Regions from separate parts of the Micromonospora carbonacea subsp. aurantiaca genome, predicted to be linked through region 4. Evidence: riboswitches for the same ligand, from Rfam matches in the RefSeq annotation. Region 4 holds a riboswitch; each other region holds the start of a gene.
The links. Region 4 has a riboswitch for cyclic di-AMP ahead of HDA31_RS05940 (coiled-coil domain-containing protein). Riboswitches for the same ligand answer to the same signal wherever they lie in the genome.
Positions count from the first base shown of each region.

Region 1: linked by a shared signal. The riboswitch ahead of HDA31_RS19095 (C39 family peptidase) and the one ahead of HDA31_RS05940 (coiled-coil domain-containing protein) in region 4 are both predicted to bind cyclic di-AMP.
Region 2: linked by a shared signal. The riboswitch ahead of HDA31_RS29455 (C40 family peptidase) and the one ahead of HDA31_RS05940 (coiled-coil domain-containing protein) in region 4 are both predicted to bind cyclic di-AMP.
Region 3: linked by a shared signal. The riboswitch ahead of HDA31_RS26810 (coiled-coil domain-containing protein) and the one ahead of HDA31_RS05940 (coiled-coil domain-containing protein) in region 4 are both predicted to bind cyclic di-AMP.

Region 1 covers NZ_JACHMZ010000001.1:4,464,703-4,469,899, reverse strand. The annotation lists gene HDA31_RS19105 (hypothetical protein) at 1-70, shown strand, start outside; gene HDA31_RS19100 (hypothetical protein) at 213-989, shown strand; cyclic di-AMP (ydaO/yuaA leader) riboswitch at 1,351-1,493, shown strand; gene HDA31_RS19095 (C39 family peptidase) at 1,715-2,590, shown strand; gene HDA31_RS19090 (hypothetical protein) at 2,740-3,024, shown strand; gene HDA31_RS33060 (SHOCT domain-containing protein) at 3,209-3,721, shown strand; gene HDA31_RS19080 (CDP-glycerol glycerophosphotransferase family protein) at 3,743-5,197, opposite strand, start outside.
Region 2 covers NZ_JACHMZ010000001.1:6,998,155-7,003,351, reverse strand. The annotation lists gene HDA31_RS29460 (C40 family peptidase) at 44-1,060, shown strand; cyclic di-AMP (ydaO/yuaA leader) riboswitch at 1,271-1,411, shown strand; gene HDA31_RS29455 (C40 family peptidase) at 1,424-2,464, shown strand; gene dcd (dCTP deaminase) at 2,596-3,174, opposite strand; gene HDA31_RS29445 (pyridoxamine 5'-phosphate oxidase family protein) at 3,301-3,906, shown strand; gene HDA31_RS29440 (zinc metalloprotease) at 3,978-4,961, opposite strand.
Region 3 covers NZ_JACHMZ010000001.1:6,437,701-6,442,897, forward strand. The annotation lists gene HDA31_RS26800 (heavy metal translocating P-type ATPase) at 1-2,066, opposite strand, end outside; gene HDA31_RS26805 (YibE/F family protein) at 2,436-3,860, shown strand; cyclic di-AMP (ydaO/yuaA leader) riboswitch at 4,027-4,157, shown strand; gene HDA31_RS26810 (coiled-coil domain-containing protein) at 4,162-5,187, shown strand.
Region 4 covers NZ_JACHMZ010000001.1:1,304,813-1,310,009, reverse strand. The annotation lists gene HDA31_RS05945 (cation diffusion facilitator family transporter) at 40-954, shown strand; cyclic di-AMP (ydaO/yuaA leader) riboswitch at 1,108-1,237, shown strand; gene HDA31_RS05940 (coiled-coil domain-containing protein) at 1,242-2,312, shown strand; gene HDA31_RS05935 (SRPBCC family protein) at 2,360-2,809, opposite strand; gene HDA31_RS05930 (STAS domain-containing protein) at 2,887-3,249, opposite strand; gene HDA31_RS05925 (hypothetical protein) at 3,590-3,736, shown strand; gene HDA31_RS05920 (hypothetical protein) at 3,895-4,302, shown strand; gene HDA31_RS05915 (cellulose-binding domain-containing protein) at 4,527-5,197, opposite strand, start outside.

The DNA.
Region 1 (5,197 bases), 3.2 Mb from region 4:
GGCCCCGCAGCGGGTGCCGACCGGGTTCGTCCCCGCCGCCGCCGGCCCCCGCGCGCCGCCGGCCGCCTGAGCAACGCGGCGGGCCGCGCCCGCCACCGTCGCCGACGAACCGCGCCACCCGCCTGCCGGGCCGGCCGCCCCACCCCCCGCCGCCCGCGCCTCGTCCGGCGGCGTGGATCCCGTTCCGCCTCCACCGTCGTGAGGTGCCGACCATGGACATCGTGCTCTACCAGTTCCTGACCGAGGTGCCGCTGGCCGCCGCCATCTGGTCCGTGCTGCTCGTGCTGGCGCTCACCGTGCTCGCGGTGCTGGTCGCCCGGCCGGAGCGGGACCACCCGCCCGCCGTCGAGGCCCCCGCCGGGCCCGCCGCCCCGCCGGCCCCGGCGGTCGCCGACCTGCGCCGGTACGCCGACGAGGTGGCGGTGGCCGCCGCCGGGGCCGCGCAGAACGCCCGCCGTCGCCGGGCCGCCTGGACGGCCGCCCAGGACGCCGCCGAGCGGGCCTGGCAGGCGTACGACGAGGCGGAGACCGCCGCCCGGCGCTTCCGCGACGCGGGGGCGCTGCCGACGCCGCACACCCCGCGCACCCCCACCGAGTACGCGGCCCGGGAACGCTGGCTGCACCACGCCGCCACGGCGGCCCACCTGCGGGGCGAGCTGTCCATCGGGCAGCTCTGCGACGTCTTCGCCCGCCGGGGCGGCTGGGACCCCAGGCGGCACCCGGTGGAGCAGGAGGTCGTCCTGGCCCGGGCCGTCCGGGACGGCAGGCTGGCCCGCTACCGGGCCGCCGCCGCGCGGGAGCGGGCCGCGTGGGACGACGCCGAACTGGCCGCCGCGGCCGCCCGGGCGCTCGCCGCCGAGGCGTACGCCGCCGCCGAGCGCGTCCGACCCGCCCACCCGCCGGCGACCACCGCGACGGCCTCCCGCAGGGCCCGGAAAGCCCTCGGCTGGCCCCACCCCCGGCCCTCCGCCCCGGCCCCGGCACGGTGATCAGGAGGTTCGCCTCACCGTGGAGATCGATCCTGACGCTTCTCTCTTGATCACCGGCAGGGGAGGGGCAGGGGTGGGTGGTGGTCGGGGTGAGGCGGGTCACGGTGGGGTGGGATCGGGCGGCGGGGGCGTTCTGGTCGATCGGGGGCGCAATTCGTGGAAGGTTCGCGGCTCGTTGTCCCGTTGCGGGGCGGCTGACGTCGGATGGGTCGGCAGTCCCATTGAGTCGCGTCAGTCTCCGAATGGCCCGTAAATGCGCCGGCAGTGGCACGTTTAAGCAGGTGGTGGGGGGTTGGCAGGGCTTCCGTCGGCCAGTAGTGTCGGCCCGTCCGGTGCGGTACCCGATCGCAAGAGGCGACGCCGCGCCGACCCGCTCAATCGTGATCATCACGAACCGGGGACCCATTGCACGTCCGGGGTGAATCCGCGGGCCACGGCCTGCGGTAGGGCGATCTTCCCGCCCGAATCCGTCAGCTAACCCGGTAGGCGGTGTCGGAAGGAGTTCCATCCTCGTGCAGTTTGACCCCACCCCCCGGGTTGTTCCTCCACCACGGAGCCCGGTGCCCGCGTCCGTCGCCGTCGAGCCGGCGCACTGACCGTCGCACCCCTGCGTACGCCCGCCTGAGCGGGCGTCCCCCCCAGAAAGCGGACCCCACCGGCCGCGGACACGTCCGCGCCGCCGTGCGCCGACGCGCGCCCGGGTGCCCCCGCTTCCGCCCCGCCCCGTGGAGGAACACGTGAACGATCAGCTCAAGCGGCACCTGCGGCGACTCGCCACGGAACGCCCCTACCAGGTCGTCGCCGGCTCCGCCGCGGCGCTGCTGCTGGCCTCCGGCACCGGCGCGCTGCTCGCCGCCGTCGACGACGACCCCGCCCCGCAGCGGACCACCAACGCCGCCGTGGCCGAGGTCGCGCCCCGCCTCGACGGCGCGGCCAGCCGCGCCCAGGCCCGGGTCGCCGCGCCGCCCGCGACCGCCGCCCCGGGCAGCGCCTCGCCGTCGCCGAGCGCCACCCCGACCACCCCGAACCCCGACCTGACCGCCAGGTCGACGCCGAAGAAGACGACGGCGAAGCCGGCGGCCCCGAAGCCGCCGTCGACCAAGCTCCTCGACTACGACTACGAGGCCCAGACCACCTACTACTACTGCGGCCCGGCGGCGGTGCGCAACGCGCTCTCCGCCACCGGGGTCGACGGCACCCAGGACGCCCTGGCCGTCCGCCTCGGCACCACCGAGATGGGCACCAACTCCGCCTACGACACCACGCGGGTGCTCAACGAGATGGTCAAGGGCGAGCCGTACCGGACCCGGCTGATCCCCGGCGGCGCCGCCACCCCGGCCGAGACGGAGCGGCTGCGGGCCGACGTGGTGCAGGCGGTCGGCGCCGGGCGCGGCGTCGTGGTCAACATCGCCGGCGACGCCACCGACGTCGACGGCGGCTGGCACTCGTTCCCCGGCGGCCACTACATCGCCGTCGTCGGCTACCGCGACTCCGGGCGCACCGTGCGGATCGCCGACTCGGCGGACCCGGCCGTCCCGGCGTACTGGATCAGCACCACCGCGCTGGCCCACTGGGCGGCGACGCGGGGCTACTCGGCCTGACAGCACCCTCCCCCTGCCGGCCCCGGCTCTCTTTCCGAAGAGAGCCGGGGCCGGCGCCGTCGTTTCAACGCCGAGGCCGAAGTGACGGGACGTCCTCACGAGGGGCGCTTGACGTGGCAGTAGGCTGACGAATCGCGCTGAGGGGGAGCATGGCGACCGAGTTTGCCTTCGACAACCAGATCATGGTGCTGGACGGCCGTGTGCTGGAGATCTTCCACCGGGACACGGAAGAGAGCTTGCGATACCACGTGGCGTTCCTCCGGGTCAGCGGACAGCCGCATGGCGACGGCTTCAAGGTCCGCCTGGGGCGGGCGTCCGGTGACGACGGCATCGTCGGCGGATGTCGGTGGAAGATGACCGCCGCACAGTTCGCCGAGTTCCGGGAGTTCGTCGCCCTGGCCATGGCGGCGCGCGACGACGGTACCCAGGCGTAACGGCCGTGCTACCGGGGCGCGGCAGTCCCGTCCGGCCGTGACCGAAGCGCCCCTGGTGCCGGTGCCGGGGCAGGGCGTAGGTTGACCCTTCCATGGTCCGGTCACGGCGACGCAGCGGCCCGGGGCAGCCCCCGACCAGCGCGACGGTGACCCGACGCGGTTTCGAGTGACATGAGGTCCTGAGGTGTTCGACCAGCGCCGGATCCGCAAGCGAGGCCTCGCTGCCCAGGCGCTGGTGCTGTCGGTCCGGGAGGCATCGGCCCTCGGCGGCAACGGGAGCTGGCAGAAGTACGACTTCGTCTTGGAGGTTCGGCCGGGCGACCGGGAGGCGTTCCGGGCGGAGCTGCGCGAGCGGTTCTACATCGTCGAGCGCAAGCCGGGCGAGGCGGACGTGGTCTCGGTGAAGTACGACCCTCACACGCTCAAGGTCATCTTCGACCTCGCGGGCGATCCCCGGTTCGACGTCGAGGCCATGCAGCGCCGCACCGCGCAGCTGAAATGGGACACCTACCAGCGGTCGCAGTCGCGGGACGCCTCTTCGGAGGGACGTGCCGCCTTCGTGACCCCGCAGGGGGCGACGCCGGGCCGCGCGACCGAAGAGCGGACGCAGGCGTTGGCCCGACTCGTCGGCCTGCGCGACGCGGGCGCGATCAGCGAAGCGGAGTTCACGGCCCTCAAGGCGCGGCTGAGCCCGTAGTCCTCCGAGCGCCAGAGACTGTCAGGCGGTGGCGGTGGGGGAGAGCGGCGAGTCGCCCTGCGCCACGGTGTCGGCGGCGCGCGGGGCCGGCGGGTTCCAGCCCGGGTCCAGCTCCCGGCGGGCCGCCGCCAGGAACGCCTCGGCGTACGACTCGGCCGGGAAGTCGCCCAGGTAGTGTGCCCGGGTGCCCCAGCGGGCCGCCGCCTTCGGGTCGGTGTCCAGCAGCAGGCCGAGCACCTCGTCGAGGTTGCCCGCGTCGCGCCGCAGCACGTAGCCCGAGCCGGCCAGCGGGAACCGCTCGACGAACCGGTCGCCGTCGCCGGCCATGTCGGTCACCGCGTACGGCTTGCCGGAGTAGAGGTAGTCGGAGATGACCCCGGAGACGTCCGAGACGAGGGCGTCGGAGCGGTTGACGCAGTCGACAAGGGACAGCTCGCGGCTGGCCGCCGCGCCGAAGACGTGCTGCCGCCCGGTGCGGGCCCGGTCCGCCGCCAGCAGCTCCGTGAGCCGGGCGAGCTGCCGCGCCGACGCCGGGTTCTGCCCCGTGTACGGGTGGGCGCGCAGGATCACCGTCGCGCCCCGGGCCAGCAGCCCCCGCACGATCGTCTCGCCCACCGGCAGCGAGCAGTAGTTGGCGTCGGCGTGGTGCCCCGTCCAGGTCGGGGTGTAGAGCACCGTCGGGTTCGCCAGGCCGGTGGCCGGCGCGCGGCGTACCTCGATCGACTCGACCTGGGGGCGGCCGACCACGACGAACTTCTCCGCCGGGATGTCCACCCCGGCGCGGGCGTACCGGTCGATCGCGGCCCGCCCGGCGACGAAGTTGCGGTCGAACAGCGCCGTGACCGGGTTGGCGCTCGGGGCCTTGTCGCTGTCGCCGTGGTGGATCTGCACGTGGGTGAGCTGCGAGAACCGGATGCAGTGGCTGTTCTTCGCCCCGTGGTTGACGTAGAACGCCACCTTCAGGCCCGGCACCAGCGCCTCGTCCATCGCCTTCAGCGTCGGGCAGTAGACCACCGGGGCGCTGGTGGCCGCCGCGATGGGGGCGAGGAACTCCGGCTCCCGCACCATCACGAAGAACGGCCGGCCGATCCGCTCCAGGTACGGCAGCCACATGGTGACCTGGTATTCCGACCCGGGCGGGGCGGAGAAGTGCAGCAGGAACTCCGGCCGGTGCGCACGCAGCGCCCGGGCCACCGCCGAGCCGCCCGCCCCGGGCCGGAATCGCCGCTTCGCCAGATCCGCCGCGACCGCCCCGGCCCCCGCGCCGACGGCGAGGGCCACCAGCAGGGCCACCCAGGCGGGCAGCGCCAGGGCGGCGGCCAGCGCCACCACGGCGAGCAGCGCCAGCAGGGCGTCGCCCAGCCAGGCCGCGACCAGCGGGGTCCACGACCGCACCGGCAGGTTCGCCGCCCGGATCTCCAGGTCGCCGGCCTGCCGCAGCGGCCCCACCAGCAGCGCCAGCCCCAGCAGCACCAG
Region 2 (5,197 bases), 5.7 Mb from region 4:
TTCCCTCTCGCGAGGCGCCCGGCGGTCGGTTGCGAAGGAGTCGGTGCCGGTGGCAACCATGCCCCCTCATCGTCATGCCCCGGAACGGTCACCCGCTCGCCCGGGTGGTGCCCGCCGTTTCGCACGTCGCCTGCTCACCCTGGTCGCGGCGGTCGCCGTCGGCGCCGGGACACTGGCCGCGCCCGCGTACGCCGAGCCGTCGGTCGACGAGATCGAGGCGCAGATCGACAAGCAGTGGGAGCAGCTCGAGCCCACCATCGAGCAGTACAACAAGGTCCGCGCCCAGCTCAAGGTGAACCGCGAGAAGGCGGCGGAGGTGCAGAAGAAGATCGAGCCGCTGGCGCTCGAGACAGAGCTGGCCATGAACCGCGTCGGCGACCTCGCCTCCCGCTACTACATCTCCGGCCCGTCGCAGGACATCGGCGCACTGCTGGTCAGCACCAAGCCGGGCACCCTCGCCGAGCAGCTGACCATCCTGGACCGGCTGGCCGCGCAGGAGCGCAAGCAGGTCGAGGGCGTGCTCGCCGTCCGGGCGAAGTACGACACCGAGAAGCAGAAGCTCGACACGCTCATCGCCTCCCAGGAGAAGCAGACCAAGGAACTGGCGGCGAAGAAGACCAAGATCAACGGTGAGATCAAGCGGCTCCAGGCGTCGATGCCGAAGACCGTCGTCTCCACCGAGGGCTGCCCGACGGTCACCGGCGTGGTCAGCGCGGCCGCCCGCACCGCCATCAAGACCGCCTGCGCCCAGGTCGGCGACCCGTACGTCTGGGGCGCCACCGGCCCGAACTCGTTCGACTGCTCCGGCCTGACCCAGTTCGCCTACCAGGCCGCCGGGATCCACCTGACCCACTTCACCGGCGCCCAGTGGAACGAGGGCCGTGCCATCCCGCGTTCCGAGGCCCGCCCCGGTGACCTGGTGTTCTTCTTCAGCGACCTGCACCACGTCGGCCTCTACATCGGCAACGACAAGATGGTGCACGCGCCCCGGGCCGGCAAGCCGGTCAACGTGAGCAGCATCAACACCATGCCGGTGGCCGGCTTCCGCCGACCCGGCTGACCCGGCCCGGCCACCGCGAAGGCCGCGCCGCGCAGCACCGCCCGAAGGCCCCCGGTCACCCGACCGGGGGCCTTCGCCGTGCGGCGGACATCGACGCCGACGAGGGGTCTGTACGGAGTGTCACGGCCGGTCGGGTTGCGGATCGACGGCGATCGTCTCTACTCTGGCCAATTGTCGGCCGGTAGCTGCACCGCCCAGCCGGGCGGTGACGGTGCGACACCGCCGAGTCGCCTCCGGGCGAGCCGGGGACCCAGGTACGCCGGGGTGAATCCGCAGCGGCGCTGCGGTAGGGCGCTCTCCCTTCCCGCCCGAACCCGTCAGCTAACCCGGTAGGCGGTAGAGGAAGAAGGAGAACGGAGCCCGGTGGCACACCATGCTCCGCGGCGCCCGTCACGCCGGTCGGCCGACGCCGACCGGACGCCGGCCGCGCCGCGTCCCCGCTGGTCACGCTGCACCACCGTCCTCGCCGCACTGGTCGGCGTCGCCGTCGTCCTGACCGGCGCACCGACCGTGGCCCACGCCGACCCCTCGGTCGCCGAGATCGAGCGGCAGATCGACGAGGACTGGAACAAGCTCGAACCGATCATCGAGCGGCACAACGCCACCCGCCAGGACCTCGCCGCCAAGCGCAAGCAGGCCGACGCGCTCGCCGCGCAGATCGGGCCGCTCCAGCGCCAGGTGGACGAGGCGCTGAAGAAGGTCGGCGGCCTCGCCGCCGAGGCGTACAAGGGCGACAACCTGTCGGTGGTCAACGCCCTGCTCGGCAGCCGCACGCCCAGTCAGATGATGGGGCAGCTGGAGCTGCTCGACCGGTTCGCCCAGCGCCAGCAGCACGACGTCCAGGCGGTCGTCGACCTCCGTGACGAGCTGGCCGCGAAGAAGCGGCCCCTCGACGAGATGGTCGTCCAGCTCACCCGCACCGAGGCCCAGCTCGCCGCGAAGAAGAAGCAGATCAACGCCGAGATCGACCGCCTGCAGAAGCTGCGGCTGAAGGTGTACGGCAACGGAGGCGGCGGCCCGCTGAAGCCCGCCCCCTGCCCGGCGTCCTACCCGGGTGGCGGCGCGGGGACGGCGGTGAAGTTCGCCTGCGCCCAGATCGGCAAGCCCTACGTCTGGGGCGCGGAGGGCCCGAACTCGTACGACTGCTCGGGGCTGATGCTGGCCTCGTGGGCGAAGGCCGGCGTCTCGCTGCCGCACAACGCGGCCCAGCAGCGGTCGGTGACCGCCCGCGTCAGCCGCGCCGACCTGCGCCCCGGCGACCTGGTCTTCTACTACTCCGACCTGCACCACGTCGGCATGTACGTGGGCGGGGGCTGGGTGGTGCACGCCTCCCGGGCCGGCGTCCCGGTGAAGATGAAGCGCGTCGACGACGGCCCGATCCACAGCTACGGCCGCCCCTCCTGAGGGGGTAAGGAAGGGCCCCTTCTTAACGCATACGGTCGAGAAGGGGCCCCTTCTCACACCCTGGCGAGGGCGGCGTGACGCGCCGCCGCCCACCGCAGCAGCACAGCAGCGGGAGGGTCAGCGGGGCGGCGTCAGCGGGGCGGCCAGGTGCGCCAGTTGCGCCAGGAGCGGCTCGGGGTCGGGCCGCGCTGGCCCTGGTAGCGCGAGCCGTAGACCGCCGAACCGTACGGGTGCTCGGCCGGCGACGACAGCCGGAAGATGCAGAGCTGGCCGATCTTCATGCCCGGCCAGAGCGTGATCGGCAGGTTCGCCACGTTGGACAGCTCCAGCGTGACGTGGCCGGTGAAGCCCGGGTCGATGAAGCCGGCCGTGGAGTGGGTGAGCAGCCCCAGCCGGCCCAGCGAGCTCTTGCCCTCCAGTCGGCCGGCGAGCTGGTCGCCGAGCGAGATCACCTCCAGCGTGGAGGCGAGCACGAACTCGCCGGGGTGCAGCACGAACGGCTCGCCGTCGGGCACCTCGATCATGGAGGTCAGGTCGTCCTGCTGCACGGACGGGTCGATGTGCGTGTAGAGGTGGTTGTTGAAGACCCGGAAGAGCTTGTCGAGGCGTACGTCGATGCTCGACGGCTGCACCAGGGTCGGCTCGAACGGCTCCAGCGCGAGCGTGCCGGCCTTCAGCTCGGCGACGAGGTCGCGGTCGGAGAGCAGCATCGCAACACCATAGCGAGGTGCGTTGGTGGGACCGGTCAGCGGGGCTGGTCAGCGGGCCTGCGAATCGGGTGCCCGACCCGCGCGTCGCGCTTCGCGTGTCGTACAGGTGTTCGATAGAATGCGGGCATGGCTTCCTGGTCCGAATTCGCCGCTGACGAGCCACGACTCGCCGACGGGATCCGTCATCTCATGCAGCAGTACGGGCCGGGCTTCGGCTACCTGGCCACCGTCCGCGCCGACGGCGGGCCCCGGGTGCACCCGGTCTCCCCGGTGATCACCGACGAGGGGCTCTTCTGCTTCGTCGTCGACTCGCCGAAGCGGCGCGACCTCGAACGCGACGGCCGCTACGCGCTGCACTCCTTCCCGCCGGAGGACAGCGACGACGAGGCGTACGTGGCCGGGCACGCCCGGCCGGTGACCGACCAGGCCCGGGTGGCCCGGCTCGCCGAGATCGGGCGGGCCGCGCCGCAGGTGGACTGGCGGCTCTTCGAGTTCACCGTCGACGTGGCGATGCTGGCCCGGCGCGGCGACGTCGGCACCGTCCGCCCCGGCGAGGCGACCGACCGGCCCGCCGTGCAGGTCTGGCTCGACCCCGGAGCCGCCGGAGCCGCGAGCGCCGACACCACCACCACCACCGACGCCGCGAGCGCCGCCCCGGGCGGGGGCGCGGTGGGCGTACCGGATCGGCGGTCGGCCCTCGACGGGCGCGGCGCCCATCGTGCGGCGGCCTGACCCCCACAGACGCCGGTGCCGGCCCGTCGGGAGACGGAGCCGGCACCGGGGCGATCAGCAGCAGGGGTACGTCAGGCCGCGCGGTACGCGTTCCACGCGGTCAGCATCCGCTCCGCCTGGCCGGCGGTGAACTGGTACATGCACGTGTCGTAGGTGTAGTCCATGAAGTTGGTGATCGGGTCCAGCCCGGCCGCGGTGCAGGTGTCCCGCCCGGTCGGGCACTGGTACGCCGGCTCGGCCTCGGCCGGGGTGTCGCTCACGCCGTCGCCGGAGCCCCGGCAGCCGCCCTGGAAGGTGTGGTAGAGGTTCAGCCAGTGGCCGACCTCGTGGGTGCCGGTGTCGCCCTGGTTGTAGTTGGTGGCGGTGCCGCCCGGCAGCGACTCGGTCAGCACGACGACGCCGTCCATGCTGTCCAGCCGACGCTTCGGGAAGGTGGCCCAGCCGAGCAGGTCGTCGCTCAGCTCGCCGAGGTAGACGTTGAGGGTGTTCTTGCCGCCCTCGCGCAGCGAGGTCTTCATCGAACGCTCGGCCGAGGAGCCCTGCACGATCGGGTACCACGCCGGGTTGGTGACCCGGTTGATCTTCTGGAGCTGGAAGCTGAAGGCGGTGGCCGCGCCGCCGGTGCCACCGCTGTAGGCCTCGTTCAACACGCTGATCTGCGAGTTGATCATCGAGTCCGGGATGTTGCCGCCGGCCCGGGTGCCGTCCTCCTGGATGACGTGCACGACGACCGGGATGGTCACGGCGGCGAGCGCGGCGGCGCCGGCACCGGTCCGGAAGTTGGCCCGCTCGCGCAGGGCGGCGGCGAGGTCGGCCTCCCGCTCGCGGGTCTCCTTGGCGGTCAGTTCGTTCGGCTCCTGCTTGGCGTGCGCGCCGGCCTTCACCCGGGCGTCCGAGTGGACGTCGGCCGGCTCGGCGCACGCGTCGGCCGGTGCGGCGGAGAAGGCCGAAGCGGCCGGGACGACACCCACGGCGGCGGTGCTGAGCAGGAGCGCGAGGGTCGTCGACGCGACGCCGGCAGTGCGCCGGGTCAGCAGGTTGGGACGGGGTCCCATGGGCCCACCTCTTTCTGGCGGCGCGGCAGGGGGTGTGTCGCGCCGTGGCTTGAACGTGCGGGAGACGTTACAACCGATCGAGAGATTTGAGAATGGGCATATGTTGCCGCGATGAAAATCCTGCGCACCGTCGATGGCCTGCGGATCTTGGTCGCCGGGGTGTCGGCGTGGTCGGGCTGGTGGAGCACGTGAGGGGGTGCCTGGGTGCAGGCGGCGACGGCGTCGGGTACAGTGGT
Region 3 (5,197 bases), 5.1 Mb from region 4:
ACCCGGCGGAGCAGTTGGGCGTTCAACGCCACGACGATCGTGGAGGCCGACATCAGGATCGCCCCGACCGCCGGGCTCAGTGCCACCCCGGCCCAGGCCAGCACCCCGGCGGCCAGCGGCAGGGCCACCACGTTGTAGCCGGCCGCCCAGGCCAGGTTCTGCACCATCTTGCGGTAGGAGGCCCGGGAGAGCCGGGCGACCGCCGCCACCCCGCGCGGGTCGGACGAGGCGAGCACCACCCCGGCGGACTCGATCGCCACGTCCGTGCCGGCCCCGATGGCGATGCCCACGTCGGCGCGGGCCAGCGCCGGGGCGTCGTTGACCCCGTCGCCGACCATCGCCACGGTCAGCCCGCGTCGTTGCAGCTCGGTCACCTTTCCGTCCTTGTCGGCCGGCAGCACCTCCGCGAAGACCTCGTCGACCCCGGGACGGAAGCCGAGGTCGGCGGCGACCGCATCGGCCACCGCCCGGGCGTCCCCGGTGATCATCGCGATGGTCCGGATGCCCTGGGCGCGCAGCTCGGCGATCGCCTCGCGGGCCTCGGGGCGTGCTTCGTCGGCGAGGGCGAACGCGCCGAGCACCGTGCCGGGGAGGCGGACGAGGTGCAGCACGGCGGCCCCCCGCCCCGCCCAGCCGGCGGTGGCCTGCTCCAGCTCGGCGGGGAGGCCCGCGCCCAACTCGCGCAGCAGCGCAGGCCCGCCCACCGCGTATTCCGTGCCGTCGATCGTGGCCCGCACCCCACGGCCTGGCAGGGCGCGAAAGCCGGTGGCAGGCGGGTGCCCGCCGCGCTGCTCGGCGGCGGCGACGATCGCGCGGGCCAGCGGGTGCTCGCTGTCCGCCTCGACGCCGGCGGCCAGCCGCAGCAGTTCGTCCTCGCTGGTGCCGGCGGCGGCCGCGACGCCGGTCACGGCGTGTTCGCCCCGGGTCAGGGTGCCGGTCTTGTCGAACAGCACCGCGTCGACGGTGCGCATCCGCTCCAGCGCGAGACGGTCCTTCACCAGGATACCGGAGCGTGCCGCCACCGCCGTGGACAGCGCGATGACCAGCGGGATCGCGAGCCCCAGCGCGTGCGGGCAGGCGATGACCAGCACCGTGACGGTCCGCACGACGGCCTCGTCGGGGTCGCCCAGGGCGGACCAGACCACGACCGTCAGCACGGCGGTGGCGGTCGCGACGTAGAACAGCCAGGCCGCGAAGCGGTCGGCGAGCACCTGGGCCCGGCCGCTGGAGCGCTGCGCCTCGGCGACCATGCGCTGGATGCCGGCGAGGGTGGTCTCCTCGCCGGTGGCCTCGACCTCGACCCGGATCGCCGAATCCGTGGCCACCGTGCCCGCCACCACCCGGTCGCCGGCCGACCGGGTGACCGGGCGGGACTCGCCCGTGATCATGGATTCGTCCAGCTCGGCGTCGCCGTCGACGACCCGGCCGTCGGCCGGCACCCGACCGCCCGGCCGGACCAGCAGCACGTCGCCGACGCGCAGCCCGGCGACCGGGACCCGCTCGGTGCCGCCGTCCGGGCGGACCCGCTCCGCGTCGTCGGGCAGCAGCGCGGCCAGCGCCGCGAGGGCGCCCCGGGCCTGGCCGATCGCCCTCATCTCCTGCCAGTGCCCGAGCAGCATGATGGTGACCAGCGCCGCCAGCTCCCACCAGAAGTCGAGGTCGAACGCGCCGGCGCTGGTGGCCAGCGACGCGACGTATGCCACGCTGATCGCCATCGCGATGAGCAGCATCATGCCCGGTGCCCGGTCGCGCAGCTCCCGGACCGCGCCGACCAGGAACGGCCACCCGCCCCACCAGAAGACCGCCGAGCCGAGCACCGGGCCGACCAGGGCCCGGCCGGGGAACTCCAGCGAGTAGCCGAACCAGTCCATCACCATGTGGCTGGTGACGACGATCGGCAGGGTCAACGCGAGGCAGGCCCAGAACCGGCGGCGGAACATCTCCGGGTCGTGCCCGGCGTGCTTGTCGTGCCCGCCGTGCCCGGCATGGTTGTCGCGCTCGGCATGGGTGGGGTGCCCGACATGGGTGGGGTGCCCGGTGCGATTGGCGTGCGCGTCGTGGGCCATGTCTCCAACATGCCCTGCCGCCCGTCGATCCGGCGGCATGTCGGCCATGTGGCGGTATCACGGCGGCCGGAACACCGCCATGTCGCCGACATGGTGTCGGTCGACCTGCATTCGCAGGTGAGGGTGGCTACGATTCCGGGCGGTGGGACGCGGGATGCCGCTCCGGACGGCCGGCGGAGCGGGAGACCGGGGCCGACGGAGAGGGAGACCCGGGGCCGGCGGAACGGGAGACCGGGCGGCCGGAGGAACGGAAGGCCGGGCGGGCCGGGCGGCGGGAGCCGGGCGGCCGGCGCCGACCGATCGCCCGCCACGCTGAACCGTCCGGGCCGCCGGGCCGTATCCCGCGCTGACACCGTTTGGAGATCGTCGATGGGCGCCGACCACAACCGACCCGCCCCGCCCACCCCGCCGGGGGTGCGGCGGGTCCTCGTCGCGACCGTGGTGCCCCTCTTCGTGATCACCGTGATCGCGGCGGTCGTCCTGTGGCCCCGCGACGGCGGCCCGGAGGTCGACGGCGGTTCGCCGGTGCCCCGCTACCACGGCACGGTGACCCGGGTGGTCACCGAGGAGTGCCCGCCGCAGCCCGAGACGCCGGAGGGCGGCGGGCCGGGCGTCGCGGACGGCCCGTGCGGCACCGTGACCGTCCGGGTGGAGCAGGGGCCGGACGCCGGGCGGCAGGTCGAGACGCCGGTCCCGACGGGCCCCGGCGCGCCCACCGTCGCCGTCGACGACCGGATCGTGCTGGTGAAACTCACCGATCCGGCGGACCCGACCGCGAGCGCCTACAACATCGCCGAGCACCAGCGTGGCGCCCCGCTGATCTGGCTGGCGGTGGTGTTCGCGCTGGCGATCGTCGCGTTCGGCCGTTGGCGGGGGGTGGCCGCCCTCGCCGGGCTCGCCGCCACCTTCGCCATCCTGCTGACCTTCGTGCTGCCCGGCATCGGCGCGGGCGGGTCGCCGCTGCCGATCGCCGTCGTCGGCTCCGCGCTGATCATGTTCGTGGTGCTGTACCTCACCCACGGGGTCACCGCGCAGACGTCGGTGGCGGTCCTCGGCACCCTGGGCAGCCTGGTTCTCACCGGCCTGCTGGGCACGCTGGCCACGGCCGCCACCCACCTCACCGGGTACGGCAGCGAGGACGCCACCACCCTGTCGATGTTCCGGGGCGACGTGGACCTGCACGGCCTGCTCCTGGCCGGCATCATCATCGGGTCGCTCGGGGTGCTCGACGACGTCACCGTGACCCAGGCGGCCACCGTCACCGAGCTGGCGCACGCCAACCCGGGGCTGTCCCGGTTGCAGCTCTACCGGGCGGCCACCCGCGTCGGCCGGGCGCACATCGCCTCGACGGTCAACACGATCGTGCTGGCGTACGCGGGTGCGTCGCTGCCGCTGCTGCTCCTGCTCACCGCCGACTCCCGCCCCGTGACCGAGATCCTGACCAGCGAGTTCCTCGCCCAGGAGATCGTCCGCAGCGCGGTCGCCACGCTGGGCCTGATCGCCGCCGTGCCGCTCACCACCGGGCTGGCCGCCGTGGTCACGGCGGCAGGACGCACGGCGGCGGCGGGACCCACGGCGGGGCAGGGGGCCGCGCCCCGGACCCGCCCGGCGGGCGGCGGGGACGTGCCGGCGGCGCGTACCCACGGGGGCGGGCGGCGGACCGCGGACCGCGATCTCGCGCTGGAGGCGCTCGGCGGCGGCCGGGCGGCCGAGGGGTTCCCCGACGACCACGCCCCCACCCACCCCCCGGCCGGACGGCCGCACCGAGAAGGAGGCACGGAGACCGCATGGTGACACTGCGCAGCGTGACCGGCGGCGGCATCCGCCCTGAGAAGCGCATCACTGATTACCGACGGCGATTACGAAATGACGCTTTTAGTCGGCATCCGGACGTAGCTCCCCGCATGTGCTCTCGGGTAACCTCGCTGCCGGTCACCGCCGAAGGCGCGAAGCGGCGCCTGCGGTGCCGCCGCCCAATCGCCGCGAGGCGAGCCGGGGAACCAGGTGCCCGGGGTGAATCCGCGCGAGCGGTAGGGGCCGCTTCCGCCCCGAACCCGTCAGCTAACCCGGTCGGCGGTCGATGGAAGGGAACACTGTGACGGCACCCCTGCACCGCTGGTTGACACCCGTGGTGGCCGTGCTCGCTGCCCTGGCGGTCGTCGCCGGGCCGGCCGCCCCGGCGCTCGCCCTGCCCGCCGCCGCCCCCCAGCCCTCGGGGCACGAGGAGGACGACGAGCCCCAGCTCATCACCGACGTGATCGAGGCGACGAACCGGGACTACGTCCAGGCCAAGTCGAAGCTCGAAAAGTCCAAGAAGCGCCAGGCCCAGCTCGCCGACGAGGTGCGGAAGGCCCAGGAGGAGCTGGACGCGCTCGCGCCGCAGGTCGGCGAGATGGCCGCGCAGTCGTACCGGACCGGGCGGGTCGGCGCGATGGCGATGCTGCTGGAGAGCAACAGCCCGGACTCGTTCGTCAAGCGCGCCTCCGCCCTCGACGAGCTGAACATGGTCAACGCCAACAAGCTGGCCGAGGTCAGCGCGGCGAAGAACCGCGCCGAGCAGGCCAAGCTCGCGCTCGACGCCGAGGTGCGCGAGCAGCAGAAGCAGGCGTCGGTCATGGCGAAGAAGAAGCACGACGCCGAGAAGGCGCTCGCGCTGGTCGGCGGCAAGGGCTTCACCGGCGGCCTGGTCAACGCCACGTCCCCGGTCGCGCGGATCGCGCCGGGCCGGACGTCGGACGGCACCTGGCGGCCGGAGTCGTGCAGCGAGAACGACCCCACCACCTCCGGCTGCGTGACACCCCGCACGCTGCACGCCTACAAGGAGGTCAAGCGGGCCGGCTTCAACCGGTTCGTGGGCTGCTACCGGCCGGGCGGGCCGTGGGAGCACCCCAAGGGCCGGGCCTGCGACTGGTCGCTCCAGAACAGCGGCTTCTCCCCCTGGCACAACAACGACACCCGGATGTACGGCAACAACCTCGCCGCGTTCCTCATCCGCAACGCCGACCGGCTCGGCATCTACTACGTCATCTGGAACCGGCAGATCTGGTTCCCGGCGAACGGCTGGAGTTCCTACAGCGGGCCGTCCAACCACACCGACCACGTGCACATGTCGCTGCTCTGAGGCGACGCGC
Region 4 (5,197 bases):
GATTGGGCCCGGCGGGGATCACGGACGGAGGGTGCGGGCATGGGCGCAGGGCATGACCACCACCACGGGGCGGCGAACGTGGCGGACCGCCACTCGGGGCGGCTCTGGGCGGCGTTCGCGCTGCTCGCCGCGCTGATGATCGTCGAGGCGGTGACCGCGCTCGGCACCGGCTCGCTGGCGCTGCTCTCCGACGCCGGGCACATGTTCACCGACGTGCTCGGCATCGGCATGGCGCTCGCCGCGATCACCGCCACCCGCCGGGCCACCGCCGACCCGCAGCGCACCTTCGGGCTCTACCGGCTGGAGGTGCTCGCCGCGCTCGGCAACGCCCTGCTGCTCAGCGGCGTCGCCGTCTACGTCCTCGTCGAGGCCGTCCGCCGTTTCGGCGACCCGCCCGAGGTGACCACCGGCCCGATGCTCGTGGTGGCGGTGCTGGGCCTGCTCGCCAACGTCGCCGCGTTCGCCCTGCTGCGCAGCGGGGCGAAGGAGAGCATCAACATGCGCGGGGCGTACCTGGAGGTGCTGGGCGACCTGCTCGGGTCGGTCGGCGTGATCGGCGCGGCGGTGCTGATCATGGCGACCGGCTGGTGGTGGGCGGACCCGGCGGTGGCCGTCGCGATCGGCGTGTTCATCCTGCCCCGCACCTGGCGGCTCGGGCGGGCCGCGGTGCGCATCCTGGTGCAGGCCGCGCCGGAGCACCTCCAGGTGACCGCCGTGCACGACCGGCTGGCCGCCGTGCCCGGCGTGGTCGAGGTGCACGACCTGCACGTCTGGACGCTGACCTCCGGCATGGAGGTCGCCTCGGCCCACCTGACCATGGCGCCCGGCGCGGAGGTCGGCGCGGTGCTGACCGCCGCCCGCACCGCCCTGCACGAGGACTTCCACATCGAGCACGCCACGTTGCAGGTCGAGCCCGGAGCGGCCCGCGACGGCTGCGGCCCGGCCGGCTGGTGAGACCGGAATCCATCAATTTTTGCGACATTCGCGGCCGAATGGCCGACTTGACAGGTTTCATCCGCGTACCCTCCGTCACGGAGGCAGCGCTGGCCCCATATGCACCGGTAGGCTCAGCCCCGGCCACCGCCGGGCGGCGCCCTCCGGCGCCTGTGGTGGCCGCCGCCTAATCGCCCGTGGGCGAGCCGGGGAACCATGTGTGTGGGGTGCATCCGCTCCAGCGGTAGGGATCTTCCGTCCCGAACCCGTCAGCTAACCCGGTCGGCGGCTGACGGAAGGACACGCACATGCCAGTAGTGGCACCTGTAGGAAGGATCGCCGCCCGGGTGGCGGCGGCGCTGGCGCTGACGCTCGCCGTCGGCCTCGGGGTCGCGCCGGTGACGCCGGCCGGGGCCGCGCCGCCGGTCGGCCTGCTCGCCGCGCCCGGCGACGACGAGGAGGGCGGCACGCCCGCCCTGCGCGCCCAGCTCGAGGCGGCCAGCAAGGGCTACCTGGAGGCCAAGACCGCCCTCGACCGCTCGGTGAAGCGGCAGCAGCAGCTCGGCGGCCAGCTCAAGACGGTCGAGGCCGAGCTGGTCACCCGGGGCGCCAAGGTCGGCGAGATCGCCGGGGTGGCGTACAAGAAGGGCCGGCTCACCGCCGCCTCGGTGCTGCTCGACAGCAGCTCCCCCGAGGGGTTCCTCGACCGGGCCGCCGCGCTCGACACGATCGCCGCGAACGAGGACCGGGCGCTGCGCGAGCTGCTGACCACCCGGGACGAGGCGACGAAGACCCGGCAGGCCCTCGACGGCGAGATCCGCGAGCAGCGCAAGCAGGTCGCGCTGATGGGCAAGCGCAAGGAGCAGGCCGAACGGGCCCTCACCGTGGCCAACGACAAGGCCAGCAGCAGCGGCGGCGGGTCCAGCCCGGGCGGCACCTCCAGCGCGAACGCCACCCCCGCGAAGCGCAACTCCGACGGCTCCTGGCCGGCGGAGTCGTGCAGCGTCAACGACCCCACCCCGGCCAACGGCTGCATCACCCCGCGCACCCTGCACGCGCTCAACCAGGCCAAGGCCGCCGGCTTCACCCGGTACGTCTCCTGCTACCGCCCCGGCGGCTCCGGCGAGCACCCGAAGGGCCGGGCCTGCGACTTCGCCGCGCAGAAGGGCGGCTTCGGCGGCGTGGCCAGCGGCGGGGACCGCACCTACGGCAACAACCTGGCGGCGTACTTCGTGCGCAACGCCGACCGGCTCGCCGTGCTCTACGTGATCTGGTTCAAGCAGATCTGGCTGCCCAGCAGCGGCTGGAAGGCGTACAGCGGCGGAAACGGCGACCCGTCCAGCGACCACACGAACCACGTGCACCTGTCGGTGATCTGAGCCACGCGCCCCGGCGGCCCTCCCCCACGGGGGCGGGTCGCCGGGCGCTACGCCGCCCGGCCGAGCACCTCGCCGAGCCGGCGGGCCAGCCCGAGGTGCGCCGAGCGGGCCTGCCGGAAGGCGTAGCCGAACAGCGGCGTCGGCGCGGCCAGTGTGATCTCCACGTCGACGCGGAGGAGGCCGTCCGGCTCGTCGCGCAGCCGGGTGTGGTTACGCACCGTCGTGGCCGGCCGCTGCCGGGCCACCGTGACGATCTCGTCGTCGGTCACCGTCAGCACGTCCGCCTGGTACGTCACCCCGAAGCGCAGCGGCCCGGCGGCGAGCTGGTCGGTGATCGCGTAGCTGGCCAGGGTGCCCGGCCGGGGCGGCAGCCGGCGCACCCGCGTGATCAACGGATGCAGCTCGGTCTGCCGGGCGGGGTCACTGAGCAGCGCCACCGCCTCCGCCCGCGGGCAGCGGGCCTGGACCGAGTACTGGAAGCTCTCGCGCCGGGGCATCCGTCGATCGTCCCCCACCCGGGGGCGTGGGGGAAGGGCCGAACGCCCCGGCACGTGGACCTGCGCCGGCGGCCGCGTCAGGCGCCCGGCAGCACCTCGGGGGTGGCCGTGCCCGCGAGGTAGGGCTCCGGGGCGCCGAAGAGCCCGAGCAGGCCGGTCACCCAGAGCTGCCGGTGCACGAACCGGCTCGGCTCGGTGACGACCAGCTTCACCCCGCTGACCTCGGCGGTCTGGAAGCCGGCCACCATCGCGCTGATGCCGACGGAGTCGATGAAGGTGACGAGACGCATGTTCAGCTCGATGCGGGCGGGCCGCCCCTTGGTGAGCACCTCGGCGATGGCTTCACGCACCTCGTACGCGGTGTCGACGTCGATCTCACCGCGCGGGGCGATTTCGATGACACCACCGGAAAGAACCGACTTCACGATCGACAGGCTCACGCGAGCACCTCCACTCGCCCGTTGACGGGCGCCTCATCAGTACGCGGGCCGCGACCGAGAGTATTCCTCCGATGGCCTCGGTCGCCACCCCTCGGGATGAGCAATTCGTGGATCAGGGCAAAACACGCTGCCCTTATCCGGACTTTTCAGATCCTGTTTGCCGGACGACCGGCCCGGGGCCGGTGTCGCCGACCCAGGGTAGCGGTCTCCCCCGACCTTTGCGCGCACCCCGCACCCCGGGCGTGTGACCACCTTCCGTCACCGGCCGGACCCGCCGCCGTTGCCCGCCCCGCCTAGCATCGGCGGCATCCACACCCGTAGCACGGAAGGGACCACCCCCATGATCCGGAGACTGGCCGGCCTGGCCGGCGTCGGCGCGCTGCTCGCACTCATGCTGGCCTGCGGCTTCGGCGGCGCCGGGGACGACGACGATGACGATGACGACGACGACTTCGCCCGGGGCGCGGCGGTGGTGTCCGTACGCTGAGGGCACGGCCGACGCGCCGGGGTTTGCGGCGGCGTCGGGCGGGGCACTGCCCCGGTGGGCGGACCGCGCCGGGACAGTGCCCGGCGCGTCGGCCGCCCACCGGTCCCACGCCGCAGTCCGAAGTGGCCGCAAGCTTCGGCACCCGAGGAGGTAGCACGATGTTCGGAACCAACCTGCTGGAGCGCCGCAGCAAGCCGGAGCGGATCGCGGACCAGGCCTGGCAGCACCTGGCCTCCGCCGTCGTCTCCGCCGGGGACAGCGTGCGCGACACCGCCCGCTCCGCCCGGCGCAGCGGCTCGGGCCTCGCCGACGACGCGGGCGACCTGGTCGGCTCCGCGGCCGACGAGGCGCGCCGCCGGGCGGTGCGGGCCTTCGACGCGCTCGCCGGTCGCCGGCCCGCCCTGCCCTGGGCGCTGCTGGTCGGGGCCGCGCTGGCCGGGGCGGCGATCGGCTGGGCCGCCGGTTCGGCGGCGCGGGCCGCCGGGCGGCGGGGCGAGCGCGACGTCGAGGAGATCGAGTTCGTCGACGTCGACCGGCCCAACTCCCCGGTCGGCCTGGACGGCTGACCCCTGTCCGGCCGGGTCCTGGACGGCCGACCCCTGCCCGGCCGAGTCCCGGGCGGCTGGCCCCCGGCCGACCGTCGCCGCCGGTCCGCCGAGGAGCGCCCGAGGCCCGGCGAGCACGCGGGGCCGGCAACCGTCCGGGCCCCTTCGAGACACGAACCGGGCCGGCCTCCGTGCGGGGAGGCCGGCCCGGCGTGTCGGGACCGCGCGGGGCGGTCAGTGTGCGGTCAGTTGGCCGTGCAGGTCAGGATCGCCGGGGTCGAGTTGGCCCCGGTCCCGCTGGCGACGAAGCCGAAGGTGGTGCTGCCGCCGACCGGCAGCGCCCCGTTCCAGCCCGCGTCCCGCACCACGACCTGCGCCCCGGTCTGGGTGTAGGTGCCGCCCCAGAGCTGGGTGATCTGCTGGCCGCCGGGGAAGTTCCAGACCACTCCCCAGAAGCTCTTCGGCGAGCCGCTGTTGTTCTTCACGGTCACCTCCCCCTGGAAGCCGCCGGACCAGGAGGTCGTCACCTTGTACGTCGCCGAGCAGGCCCCGGCCGGAACGGGCGTGCCCGTCGGGGTCGCCGGAGGCGTCGTGACCGGAGGCGTGGTGGCCGGGGGCGTGGTGGCCGGCGGGGTCGTCGCGGGCGGGGTGGTCGCCGGCGGGGTCGTGACCGGGGGCGTCGTCGCCGGCGGGGTGGTCGCCCCGCCGAGCCGGTCGGCGACGATGATGCCCCGCCCGTTGGTGCCCAGGTAGGCCCGCCCGTAGACGCGCGGGTCGCCGGTCAGCGCCTCGCCCGCGTTGCCGTACTGGTGCTTGTCGTCGTTGATCCGGACCCAGGCCGCGCCGGTGTTGTCCGACCGGAACAGGCCGGCCTGCCCGTCGACGGTGCCGAAGACGAACAGCGCCGGGTACGTCT